2 regions of the Paenibacillus sp. FSL H3-0457 genome follow, and region 2 is predicted to be linked to the other one. Evidence: riboswitches for the same ligand, from Rfam matches in the RefSeq annotation. Region 2 holds a riboswitch; the other holds the start of a gene.
The links. Region 2 has a riboswitch for glycine ahead of gcvT (glycine cleavage system aminomethyltransferase GcvT). Riboswitches for the same ligand answer to the same signal wherever they lie in the genome.

Region 1: another riboswitch for glycine. It lies ahead of sdaAB (L-serine ammonia-lyase, iron-sulfur-dependent subunit beta); the one in region 2 lies ahead of gcvT (glycine cleavage system aminomethyltransferase GcvT).

The regions. Positions count from the first base shown of each region.
Region 1 is NZ_CP150283.1:532,942-540,006, reverse strand. It holds gene MHH25_RS02550 (alpha-glycosidase) at 1-546, shown strand, start outside; gene MHH25_RS02545 (helix-turn-helix transcriptional regulator) at 687-1,199, opposite strand; gene MHH25_RS02540 (ABC transporter permease) at 1,254-2,468, opposite strand; gene sdaAA (L-serine ammonia-lyase, iron-sulfur-dependent, subunit alpha) at 2,736-3,674, opposite strand; gene sdaAB (L-serine ammonia-lyase, iron-sulfur-dependent subunit beta) at 3,664-4,353, opposite strand; glycine riboswitch at 4,633-4,757, opposite strand; gene MHH25_RS02525 (collagen-like triple helix repeat-containing protein) at 4,892-7,065, opposite strand, start outside.
Region 2 is NZ_CP150283.1:5,230,223-5,237,287, forward strand. It holds gene MHH25_RS23095 (BglG family transcription antiterminator) at 1-583, opposite strand, end outside; gene MHH25_RS23100 (PTS mannitol transporter subunit IICB) at 622-2,076, opposite strand; gene gcvH (glycine cleavage system protein GcvH) at 2,496-2,888, opposite strand; glycine riboswitch at 3,233-3,355, shown strand; gene gcvT (glycine cleavage system aminomethyltransferase GcvT) at 3,677-4,813, shown strand; gene gcvPA (aminomethyl-transferring glycine dehydrogenase subunit GcvPA) at 4,810-6,165, shown strand; gene gcvPB (aminomethyl-transferring glycine dehydrogenase subunit GcvPB) at 6,303-7,065, shown strand, end outside.

The DNA of each region.
Region 1 (7,065 bases), 2.3 Mb from region 2:
TATCCGCTTCAGGCCAGCGAAGTGGCGTTTAATTTGCTGGACAGCCACGATACCCCGCGGCTGCTCACGCTGTGTGAAGGTGACCAGCGCAAGATGAAGCTGGCTGCGTTATTCCAGTTCAGTTATATGGGTGCTCCGTGCATCTATTACGGAGACGAGATTGGCATGGACGGCGAACATGATCCGGGCTGCCGTAAATGCATGGAATGGGATGAAGCAAAGCAGGACCGAGAGCTGTTTAACTTTTATCAGAAACTGATCTCCCTGCGTCATGCTCATCCTGCCCTGCGTGCAGAAGGCACCGTTCGTTTCTTGCAGGCTCGTCCCGATGGCAGCCAACTGGTATTTGAGCGGCAAAATGAGGAGGAACGTATTCTGGTTCTGTTCAACCGATCAGAAGAGACGGCTATTGTCGAGCTGGAGGCCGGTGACGAGGAATGGACCGAGTTATTCGGCGGAAACCATCGTACCGCCAAGGAAGATGGCGTACTCGCCATTGAATTGCCCGCGTATGGATATGCCGTACTGAGTACTAGTCTCATATAAACACCAAGCTATACTTGCTCATATGCAAGACTGGAGTCTGTTCAGTTCATCGGCATATCAAACGAAATAGGCGCTCCCAGATCTGTTCCTGATCTGTGGAGCACCTATTTGATTTTGACGTTATTCATTATGGCCATGGATTACTCTGGCCGAACCAGCTGTTCCTTGAGCAACTGGATGGTGGCCTCATATTGTACAAGCCCCACTTGCAGACACAGACGCTGTGCAGGCGAAATACGTTCGCCGAATTCCTCCATCTGGCGCTGAAGTTCAGCGTATAACATTTCCTTTCGCTTCAACTGGCTGGATATCCAACCCGTTACGGTATCTTCATCCGCCAACTCTCCGAAATACAACCGCATCAGAAAATCAGAACGAAATACCTCAGCTTCCAAAGGACTCATTAAATAGGCGTGAAATTGCGCTGCTCCTTCAGGGGTCAATGAATACACGTTCTTATCAGGTTTCCCTTCCTGCTTCACCGATTCCTTAGTCAGCAATCCTGACTTTTCCATCTTCGCAAGTGTAGGATATATGGTGCCGAAACTGGCATCAAAGAAAAATGAAAAATATTGTTCAAAGTACTGCTTGATCTCGTATCCGGAACTTGGCTGATTGTGCAGTATTCCGAGGATGACATGCTGCGTGTTCATCGGTGTACCGCTCCTTTCCATTCCCCTTAACGTATCACAATCAGTACCCCTTGTTCAATGATCATATGACGAAACGGTTGCTTTCAGAGCAACAGGCACAGCAGCAGGCTGGTCCTCCCTACGAGCTTCAGAACGTACCGGGCCGGAGCGTCTGATCCAGATGCAAAGCGCACCCAGAGTCAGTGTTACACCACCGATTACGGCGAGCAACATCGCATCCCGGCCAATTCCGTTTCCTCCGAGCACAAGGTTCATCATCCCTTCTACGGCATAAGTCGCTGGCAGATAATGACCGATAAATTGGTAGAACTCAGGCATTACATCTCGCGGAATCGTTGATCCCGAAGACAGCATCAATAGAGGCAACAGCGCGCTGTTTAACCAAGCCCCAGCATTGCCAAGCAATAGCAGGCTCAACTGAGCCATAAATAGAAAAGATATGGTGATCAGTAACTGGAACAGCCATAACATGAACCAACCGTCTGCTGATGATACCCCCATAATGTGCATCATCCCCGAACCAACGAGCGAAACGATAAATGCCGCACCAAGATTAACGATGTTACGTGCCCAGAAGCGCTCCCATTTCCCAGCTCGCCCACTCAGTTCACCAGAAACTTTCTGCAGATTCATGCTTAGCAACATCGCTCCGGTAAACGTAGCCGTTACAATCAACATCGGTACCATCGAGGAAGCAAAATTATCAACAGGATTCAGCCGCTCCACCTCTGCCTCAACACGTGAAGATAACCCCAGCGCCAACGCATCGGCCTGATCAGCAGTCATACCGGATTGATTCAGCACTCCGTGAATAACCTCCTGTTGTACTTCACGGTTCAATGTCGCTGTAACTTGTGCGGCTACGTTCTGCATCACACTTTTCACGGTAGCCACGTTTGATTCGTTCATCACATACTTAACTGCCATCGGCTTCGACAAGTCTTCTGCCTGCTGCATGAAACCTGATGGAATCTCAATAATCATGTACACATCCCGGTCCGTTAACATCTGTCTCGCTTCTTGCATCGATTCAGATGTTTTGACCTCGAAATTCAGGCCCGCTGCCAGAGACTCGGCCACCGGTTCAGCCGCTACCCCATCTTCATTCACGATGGTGACAGCCAATTGAGTCATTCTTTCGTTAACCTGGTCGTATCCGCTAAGCCAGATGATGTTAAAAAAAACCTGAAACAGCACAGCCGTAATTAAACCTACAATGGTGGCTCCGTTTTTCAAAAACAGCAGACTCGTCTGGAAAATACCTTTCATTCTATCCATCTCCTTTAATTTTGTTTCGCTCTTATATATATCGTATTGATATATGACAACAATTAATATATCTAATCGATATATAGATCGTCAATGTTTTTTTGTTTTTCTTCGTTGGAAAAAGACAAAAAAAGCCGATACATCTCTTCACCAGGAAGATTTGTACCGGCTTTTCATATCATGTAAGGACTCTTCTTCACCTTTAATAATCAAGGCTAAAGGCAGGCTCCACAAGTTAGCGTTAGATTTAATTCATATCAATCCGATTTATGCCTTAGTTTCTACGTCATTTTCAGCAGGGGACTCCGGCTCAGGCTCGGCACGCTTTGCCTTTGGTTTAGCCAGCTTTTGCATCATTTTGCGGCCGGTTGGCGTCTGGGCCAGTCCACCTTGGGCTGTCTCCCGATGGCGGCTCGGCATTGCACTGCCTACTTCCAGCATGACATCGATGACTTCGTCTGACGGAATGGCACTACGCACTCCGGCCAGGGCCATGTCAGCCGCAGCCAGCGCCGTAACTGCACCCAGTCCATTACGGACGATGCACGGGATTTCAACAAGGCCTGCGACCGGATCGCAGATAAGGCCCAGTGTATTTTTTAACGCCAAACCAACGGCATGAACGACCTGTTCCGGTGTACCTCCACGCAGTTCAACCATGGCACCCGCAGCCATGCCGATAGCGGAACCCACTTCCGCCTGACAGCCACCCTCGGCTCCGGAGATAAATGAATTGTTCGCGATAACATAACCAATCGCTCCCGCACAGAACAACCCGTTCACCAAATGTTCGTCCGTCCAGCCAAATCGCTCCTGTGAGCTAATAAAAACACCGGGGATGATGCCGCAGGAACCAGCTGTTGGTGTTGCCACGATCCGACCCATGGAGGCATTCACTTCAGATACACACAGGGCATACGCCATGGCAAGTGCGGAAGCATCTCCCGAGCAAGTCTCACCCTTGCGAATGTACTCAGCCATTTTTTTGCCGTCTCCACCTGTTAATCCACTGCGTGATGTCGTATCTTCCGTTAACCCTTTGCGTACCGCTTCCTTCATCACCTGATAATATTCAGACATCTGCTTCACAACATCCGCTTCCGGTGTATTGGTCTCCTGAACCTGCTCCTCGATCATCAGCTGAGCAATGGTTTTGGATTCTGCTGTACAGATCGTATTCAGCTCGTGCAAATGTTTAAACCGCATCCGAATCAACTCCTCTCTTCAAATCGATAACACGAATGTCCAGCACATGGTCCAGCTCTTTTAGACGCTTGAGCATATCAGGATTAGGCACACCATCCATTTCCATCGCGGTAAGTGCTTCGCCATCACGGGCTTTCCGGTCCACCTGCATATACCCGATGTTAACCCCGGATGAACTGATCGTGGACGTTACCGATGCGAGCACCCCTGCTTTATCCGCATGTCGCAGAACGAGTGTTGGAAACTCACCACTAATCTGAACACGAAAATCATTCATCGAATGCACGGATACGCTTCCACCACCAATGGATGCACCGATTAAGGAGCAGGCACGTTCTCCATGCCACAACTCAATTTTGACCGTATTTGGATGAGGAGCAGGCAGGCCACTTGTATAAAACTCAACCTCCATGCCCGCTTCCTCTGCGTATTGCTCTGCATCCGGGATACGCGGATCGTCTGTGACATAATCCAGCAGACCGCCGATCAGTGCCAGATCTGTTCCGTGCCCCTGATACGTATCTGCAAATGAACCGTACAGCGTCAGCCGGGCACGATCTGGCGTACATCCTAGCCACTGTCGAGCAATTCTCCCTAACCTTGCCGCTCCAGCTGTATGTGAACTTGAAGGCCCCGTCATCGACGGACCAATAATTGAGAAAACATCTTTAAATCGCACCTTGTAACCCTCCATTATTAATCATGATTCATATTTGTAAAATGTATTCGTCATTTCGATCCCGGAGTTCCATCCACAATGTCCCTTATTTTGGATATGATGACATCAAAAAAGGACAGAAGAAGGCCCCAGGCCCTCTCTCTGTCCTCGATACCTGAGAGTTTCACGATCAGCAGTGTCTCACGACAAGGTGCATTGCCTGCGATTACAGACAAGTTCACCGGTCTGACTGATCATATACCCCTTGGGTGGCGCAGTTCGCGCACTCTCCAGAGTTGCGTCCAACGATGGTACATTTACCTGAGAGATTAACCACTGCGCCGGGTGCGCAGCAGCTTGCTCCTTCGGTGCCTGAACACTAGCCATATTGCTCGGCTAACTCAGGTCTCTCCCGCTCGTTATCATCCGCTGTATTATCTTAATTCGATTCGAATTGGTATATTTCTAAATTTTTGATCAAGTATACCCATAGAGTAATGTACAACATCATATATGTCAACAAAAGTAACGTGTAATTATCATAAGTTCGATGTCTATTTTAACTGAAACGAATAGCATTCAGATTTCTCACTTCCGCTGAGGCACTCGTGACGTTGCTAGTTGTCGTAAATTGGATACTTATCGTGTATGCATTAGTCGTTGTAGTCGGGGATGTATCCACGTAAGTGTTGGAGGAAAGAAACCTCAACGTTCCCGAAGCATTACCGGTTCGTGAGAGTTGCAATTGATTAATTAAAACTCCGTTACGTCTCAGATTAATGTTATACGCAATACTCCAGTTAGACCCTACAACTATTGCTACTTGTGTACTATTATCGATTTTCACGCGTTGACCTGCCACTACAGGTACATTAAGTGTCTGAATCGTCGTTTCGGCTACTAATGAAAGACCCAACGCCGTGGTCTGGCTATCAGCAAACAAGGAAGAATCCGCAGGGGCAGAAGCTGCTGTCGATCCAGTAGCTCCTGTTGCGCCAGTGGCTCCGGTCGTTCCCGTTGCTCCCGTTACACCAGCCGTCCCGGTTGTTCCCGTCACGCCTGTCGCACCTGTAGCCCCAGTGACTCCGGTCGCTCCCGTTGCTCCCGTTACACCAGCCGTCCCGGTTGTTCCCGTCGCACCTGTCGCACCTGTAGCCCCAGTGACTCCGGTCGCTCCCGTTGCTCCCGTTACACCAGCCGTCCCGGTTGTTCCGGTTACGCCTGTTGCACCTGTAACCCCAGTGACTCCGGTCGCTCCCGTTGCTCCCGTTACTCCGGACGTCCCGGTTGTTCCGGTTACGCCTGTTGCACCTGTAACCCCTGTGACTCCGGTCGCTCCCGTTGCTCCCGTTACTCCGGACATCCCGGTTGTTCCGGTTACGCCTGTTGCACCTGTAACCCCTGTGACTCCGGTCGCTCCCGTTGCTCCCGTTACTCCGGCCGTCCCGGTTGTCCCTGTTACGCCTGTCGCACCTGTAACCCCAGTACCTCCGGTCGTCCCCGTTACGCCTGTCGCACCTGTAACCCCAGTATCTCCAGTCGTTCCGGTTACGCCTGTCGCACCTGTAGCACCAGTGACTCCCGTCGTCCCCGTTACGCCTGTCGCACCTGTTATACCAGTGACTCCTGTTGCTCCCGTCAATCCGGTTGCACCTGTAACCCCAGTATCTCCAGTCGTTCCGGTTACGCCTGTCGCACCTGTAGCACCAGTGACTCCCGTCGTCCCCGTTACGCCTGTCGCACCTGTTATACCAGTGACTCCTGTTGCTCCCGTCAATCCGGTTGCACCTGTAACCCCAGTATCTCCAGTCGCCCCTGTTACGCCTGTTGCACCTGTAGCCCCAGTAACTCCGGTCGTCCCCGTTACGCCTGTCACTCCCGTATCTCCAGTACCTCCGGTCGTCCCCGTTACACCTGTCGCACCTGTAACCCCAGTGACTCCGGTCGTCCCTGTTACTCCCGTTGCGCCTGTAACCCCAGTGACTCCGGTCGTCCCTGTTACTCCCGTTGCACCTGTAACACCAGTGACTCCGGTCGTTCCCGTCAGTCCTGTCGCTCCCGTATCTCCAGTAACTCCAGTCGCCCCTGTTACACCTGTCGCACCTGTTGCACCTGTATCTCCAGTGACCCCTGTCGTTCCCGTCAGTCCTATCGCTCCCGTATCTCCAGTACCTCCGGTCGTCCCCGTTACGCCTGTTGAACCTGTGACACCAGTGACTCCGGTCGTTCCCGTCAGTCCTGTCGCTCCCGTATCTCCAGTAACTCCAGTCGTCCCTGTTACGCCTGTTGCACCTGTATCTCCAGTGACCCCTGTTGTTCCCGTCAGTCCTGTCGCTCCCGTATCTCCAGTACCTCCAGTCGCCCCTGTTACTCCCGTTGCGCCTGTTACTCCAGTTGTTCCCGTATCTCCAGTGACTCCTGTCGTTCCCGTTACTCCCGTTGCACCTGTAGATCCAGTATCTCCGGTCGTTCCTGTCACGCCTGTTGCACCTGTAACACCGGTGGCTCCAGTTACACCTAAAATACCACTGTACGCCCCCAGTAATTCCTCGGATACGAGACGATGGGCGGTGACCAGTTCTCCATTCTGGTTTTTCCCCCAGACCGAAATCTGCACATCCTCCACAGTAGCATCATCCGTTGTAAAAACAAATTCAAACCCGTCCAAATCCGCATAAAAATCCTTGGTTATTACCTGATTAGGCAAAACATTGAACAACTCTTCGATATATA
Region 2 (7,065 bases):
TCATATCCAACAATTTTTGGTTTACGATGGAGCCTCCCTGTTCCGGCTGTCTTCCGAATAGGTCCGACTCATCCAAAAATTCGAGAGCAAGTGCAGCTATGGCTGTGCGATGAATCGTCTCACTTCCGTTAATCTTGACGCCATATCCTCGTCTGCGAACCAGCTTTAGTCCCGCCTGACGAATTCGTGACTCCAGATCGTCCAGATCAGTGGTTACGGTTGATACGGTCACTTTCAGATCCGAAGCCAAGGCGAGTAACTTTACAGGCTCCGGTTCATCCAGCAGGATGCAAAGCATGAAGAGCTTACGCTCTTCTGGCGTAAACTCTACATATTCTTTACCCTCTAGTTGCTGGCGCAATACAGCCAGATCATCGGAACCGGCATCGATTCGGATACCGGTTCCTGATTTTTTTTCCAGCTTCATACCCAAAGGTTCAAGCCATTGTTCAATCATTTGCAGCTCCCGGTGAACCGTTCGGGTACTGACCTTTACTTCAACGGCGATTTCGCCGGCTGTTACTTCATGTGGATGCTCTAGCAAGAACTCCACGATTTCACGTTGTCTTTTGGTAATACTCATATCTCAGCCTCCGGCTCAGGGAAAACAAATGCGTGCAATTACTTTAGACGTTCAACGAGCGCATCGTATTCCGGGCTTTTTAGGAAGTTGTCGATGGATATATGTTCTGCATTCGGTGCAACGGAGCGGGCACGATCGGTCAATACTTGTTGTGTGATCACCACGTCTGCATCCGGCGGGATATCACTGATAGCCGTATTGGTCACCGTAACGTCAATCCCCTCTGCCTTCATCTTCTTGCGTAGAATGGAAGCACCCATGGCACTTGACCCCATGCCTGCATCACAGGAGAAGACAATTTTCTTCACGTCTGTTTTGACTGTAGAAGAAGCCATATCTGCGGCTCTGTCTGCTTCACGTTGATTAGCTGTAATACCAGCGTTTGGCACGGTTCCTTGACTCTTCATGTCTTTCATCCGACTGGATGCGGACTCCAGATCTTCGTCCTTTTGTTTACCCGTTTTCAGCAACACTGCTGCAACCAGGAAAGAAACGACGGCTGCTACAAGCACCCCTGCGAACATCGGCAGGTATCCACCTTTTGGTGTTAAGAAGAAATACGCGATAATACTACCCGGTGATGGTGCTGAAACAAGTCCTGCTCCGGTGAGCATGAATGTTAATGTACCTGCGACGCCACCCGCAATTGCGGCAAGAATCAGAATCGGTCTCATCAGAATGTAAGGGAAGTAGATCTCATGAATTCCCCCGAAGAAATGAATGATTACGGCACCCGGTGCAGAAGATTTGGCCATTCCGCGTCCGAAGAAACAGTAAGCAAGTAAGATACCAAGTCCCGGACCCGGGTTCGATTCAAGCATGTATAATACGGATTTCCCTAATTCTCTCGCTTGATCTGTTGCAATCGGTGTCAGAATCCCGTGGTTGATTGCATTGTTCAGGAACAATACTTTACCTGGTTCGATGATTAGGTTGACCAGCGGCAGCAAACCAAGATTCATTAACCCTTGTACCCCGGCAGATAATACTTTGCTAATCGCTTCTACAGCAGGCCCGATGCCCAGTAGCGCAAAAATCCCCAAGATCCCGCCAATAATACCAGCTGAGAAGTTGTTAACCAGCATTTCAAATCCGGCTCTAATTTTACCTTCAATGGATTTATCGAACTTTTTGATGATCCATGCGGCCAGTGGTCCGGCAATCATGGCACCGAGGAACATCGGGATATCACTACCCACGATGACCCCGATGGTCATAATGGCACCCACGACACCACCACGCTGACCATGCACCATCGTACCTCCGGTGTAACCAATTAACAGTGGCAGCAAATATTTGATCATCGGATCAACTAGCTGTGCAAGCGTCTCGTTAGGGAACCAGCCTGTTGGAATGAACAGAGCCGTAATTAATCCCCAGGCGATGAACGCTCCCATATTTGGCATGACCATACCACTCAGGAATCGGCCAAAACGCTGAACACCAACCCGTAGCCCACCTTTGGAATTGGACGATTGGTCCAAATTACTCATTGTATTATCCTCCTTGGATCAAGTGTTTATGATTTATGAAAGGGGTATCATTTCTCCCCTGCTGTAATCCTAAGCGAGAATGCTCTCCTGTTCAATGAAATGAAAGCGTACTTTCGTCATGAACAATGATGACAACATTAGGTTATGTAATCGTTTTAATGGATGCATAATGGCTGAACCCATTGATACACAAGGCTTTTCTTGCCTATGACTTTTATCATTTCCAGAATCATTTTCCAACCTATAGCTTGGTCCAATCAGATGATTTACATCCACAATCTGCTCAAATCCACCTTCAAAACCATTCTTGGAAAGCACAAAAAACCTGTACAAGCATCCGGCTCACACAGGTCAAAACAATATGAAGCTCATTTCATTTGGTTATAAAATATATGTTAATAAGTACAAGTTCGTTGATACTATTCTTCCGTATGTTTCCGATACGCGTCTGCATTCATCAATGTAGACAATGCTGCTGTCAGATCTCCCTCAACACGGATCTCAATCATCCAGCCTTCCTCGTAAGGAGAGCTGTTCACAAGTTCAGGGGAGTCCTGCAACGAATCATTCACTGCAATAATTGAACCTGTGACGGGAGAGAACAAGTCCGAAACCGTTTTGACCGATTCGATCGTTCCAATGCTGTCCTCTGCTTTTACATTGGTTTCAAGGTCAGGCAATTCCACAAACACAATGTCACCCAGCTGATGCTGCGCGAACTCGGTAATGCCAATACGTACAGTATCCTCCCCTACGGTTTGCACCCATTCGTGCTCTTCACTGTACAGGAAATCACTTTTCAATTCGCTCATCGATATCCGCCTCGCTTTTCATTAAATGAGTGCATGCGTTCTTTGACCTTAACCTTTTTCCCAGAACATAGCGTATGATATTTTTGAATCAAATGTCAAGATACCTCACAATTTATTTACTGAGCACCTCTAAATCCTGTAACCGGATTACACTCTTTTTTCATATACTGGTGAATATTAGAATAGTAAGCGCACTCTTTATAAATACACGAACAATAACATAAAAACTAAATTAAATATTCGGTTTTAAATCATTATCTATGATATCGTTCTTGACATCGGTAGTGGATTCACGTTTTAATGAGAGGAGTAAATGTGTTTATTGGACTATGTTATACCTGCGGATGAATGTAAAGGGAGAGATTACCCGTGACACCCGATTCGGGATGTACATGAGGTAACGCCGAAGGAGTAAACCACCGATAAGCGGGGGTGAATCTCTCAGGCAAAAGGACTTTTACGGGACGCAACTCTGGAGAGCATCTATTCGCCCTGTGCGGGCGTTATGATCACCCAAGGGGAAACCTGCTGCACAACGTAGCGGGGTAACTCTCAGGTACAAGGGACAGAGCCTTAGAATACAGCGTGCTACTTGGCATGCCGATTCTTTGGCCTGTCCTTTTCCTTTTTCCCAAAAAACGAAAAACAGGATGTAGAACGGCGCTGCCATAGCTGCCCTTACCATACTTATGTGATGAAAATATTTAGCTGAAAATTTAAAAACACCCTGGTTCATTGATCCACGATTGTATATCCGGCCGGCTGACGGCCCATGACGAGGTGATTTGATGTCCGATTTGCTTAGAACACCACTCTTCCCACTGTATCAGCAATACGAAGGCGTACGGTGCATTGATTTTGGAGGCTGGGAGCTTCCGGTACAATTTAGCGGAATCCAGAAAGAACATGAAGCGGTACGCGAGCGCGCGGGACTGTTTGATGTATCCCATATGGGCGAATTCACGGTACAAGGTGAGCAGGCTGAAGCGTTTTTGCAACAAATGATGACCAATGATGTGACCACGCTGGTTCCCGGTCAAGCCCAGTACACCCTGATGTGTTATCCAGATGGCGGTGTGGTGGATGATCTGCTCGTGTATAAGCTGGAAGATCAGCATTATATGCTTGTGGTTAACGCCTCCAACATCGACAAGGATTGGGCGTGGCTGCAAGAGCACTTGATCCCTGGCGTGAGCATGACCAACGATTCGGAGCAGACGGCGCTACTCGCCTTGCAAGGTCCACTGGCTGTAGATATTATCGGGAAAGTTACAGATACGGATGTAAGCTCGATTGAACCGTTTCGTTTTGTGCAGGATGCTGAAGTATGTGGAGTAAAATTACTGTTGTCCCGTACCGGTTATACCGGTGAAGATGGCTTTGAGCTATATGTTCCTGCAGATCAGGCCGCTGTGGTGTGGAATGGATTAATGCAAGCCGGTGAAGGTCACGGACTTGTACCGACAGGCCTCGGTGCTCGGGATACACTGCGCTTTGAAGCAAAGCTCCCTCTGTATGGACAGGAATTGTCGGCAACCATCTCTCCGCTCGAAGCTGGCGTAGGTATGTTTGTGAAGCTGAATGCCGGACCTTTTATCGGACACGAAGCCTTGTTACAGCAAAAAACTGACGGGCCCGCCCGCAAACTGGTCGGCATCGAAGTGTTGGAGCGCGGTATTCCCCGCCCCCACTATCCAATTTACGCCGAAGGCGTACAGATTGGTGAAGTGACAACAGGCACACAATCACCTACATTGAAGCGTAATCTTGGGCTTGCCCTCATCGACAGCAAATACGCTGCGCTGGGAACCCCGCTTGAGATTGAGATCCGCGGCAAGAAACTAAAAGCCGAGGTCGTGAAGACCCCTTTTCATAAACGGACACGTACGTCGAAGACACCTACTCAAGGAGCTGATCAAGCATGAGCAAGCATCGTTACATTCCCATGACTGAACAAGATCAGAGCGCCATGCTCGCAACCATCGGTGTGGATACGCTGGAGGATTTGTTTCAGGACATTCCAAAAGAGATTCGTTATCAGGGCGAGCTACCTGTATCCTCCAAACTCGATGAATATGCGCTGACACGTCATATGTCCAAACAAGCCGGCGCCAACGCCAATTTCGAAACACACGCCAGCTTCCTCGGCGCAGGCATATACGATCATCATGTTCCTTCCGTCATCAATCATGTCATTTCCCGTTCCGAGTTCTACACTGCCTACACACCTTATCAGCCTGAGATCAGCCAAGGTGAACTACAGGCCATTTTCGAATTTCAATCCTACATCTGTGAATTAACCGGTATGGCTGTAGCCAATGCCAGTATGTATGACGGTGCAACAGCTTTTGCGGAAGCCGGTAATCTGGCCGCAGCGGCAACTCGTCGCAAACAGCTCATCGTATCCCGTACCGTTCATCCGGAAGCCCGTCAGGTATTGCAGGCATATGCGCACGGACTCCGTCTGGAGATTGTTGAGATTGGTTATAAGGATGGCGTCACTGATTGGGATGCCCTGCAAACCGCCATATCGGACGATACCGCTGCTGTCATGATCCAGAGCCCGAACTTCTTCGGTGCCGTGGAAAATGTAAAGCAGGCTGCCGACCTGGTGCATGCGCACAAGGGCCTGCTCGTTGTAAGTGCCAACCCGCTATCGCTGGGTCTGCTGGAAGCCCCAGGCAAGCTGGGTGCCGACATCGTTGTAGGTGATGCGCAGCCCCTCGGCATCGCCGCTTCACTCGGCGGTCCAACATGCGGATATTTCGCCGTATCCAAGCCTCATATGCGCCGAATTCCTGGCCGAATTGTAGGCCAGACAACCGATCGCAACGGCAAGCGTGGTTTTGTACTCACACTGCAGGCGCGTGAACAGCACATCCGTCGCGAAAAGGCGACGTCCAACATTTGTTCCAACCAAGCTTTGCTTGCGCTCAGCGCATCTGTATATATGTCCATCATGGGTAAACAGGGCATGATCGATGTCGCGGATCTGAATTTGCAAAAGAGTCATTACACCCTGAATACATTAACTGCAATTCCTGGAGTTTGTCTTACTTTTAATGCACCAACATTTAATGAATTCGTGATTAAACTTCCTGAAGGAACAGACGTGGATGCTCTTCAGTTGAAACTGCTGGATGCAGGCTTTATTGGTGGCTACGAACTTGGACGTGATTATCCTGAGCTTGCCGGACATATGCTGATTGCTGTTACGGAACGACGTAGTAAGGATGAAATTGACGAATTCGCACAAGCATTGGAGGGATCGCTGTGACTCAGGAAACGACGACGACAACGACAACATCGATACACGGACAATCGGAAACAGGTACCTCTGTCTCCACTTCGGTTCAACCTGAGACGGATACAACATTTAGTGCACAGACCTTATCTCCTGCTCCAGAACAATCATTGATTTTTGAACTCAGCAGCCCCGGACGTGTCGCTTATTCCTTGCCAGAATGTGACGTTCCTCGCCAGTCTGCCGATACGTTGATTCCCCGGGAAATGCTCCGTTCGGAAGCAGCGGCACTACCGGAAGTGTTCGAGGTAGATGTTATTCGACATTATACTGCGCTCTCCCGTCGCAACTTCGGTGTAGATAACGGATTTTATCCACTGGGCTCTTGTACGATGAAATACAATCCAAAGATCAATGAGGATGTTGCTCGTTACAATGGATTCGCCAAAATCCATCCGTACCAGCATGAATCCAGCATTCAAGGTGCACTTGAACTGTTATATACGTTGCAAAACGACCTTGCAGGTCTGACAGGTATGGACGCTGTGACCCTGCAACCAGCCGCTGGTGCTCATGGAGAATGGACTGGACTTATGATGATTCGTGCCTACCACGAAGGTCGTGGCGAACAACGTACCAAAGTCATCGTGCCCGATTCCTCTCATGGTACCAACCCGGCAAGTGCAACCGTTGCAGGATTTGAGACTGTGACAATTCCGTCCCGTGCAGACGGACTGGTCGATCTGGACGCACTCCGTGCAGCCGTTGGTTCCGATACAGCAGCATTGATGCTGACAAACCCGAATACACTTGGTTTGTTCGAGAAAGACATTCAGGAGATTGCATCCATCGTACATCAGGCTGGTGGCTTGTTGTACTACGATGGAGCCAACTCCAATGCCATTATGGGCATTACCCGTCCGGGTGATATGG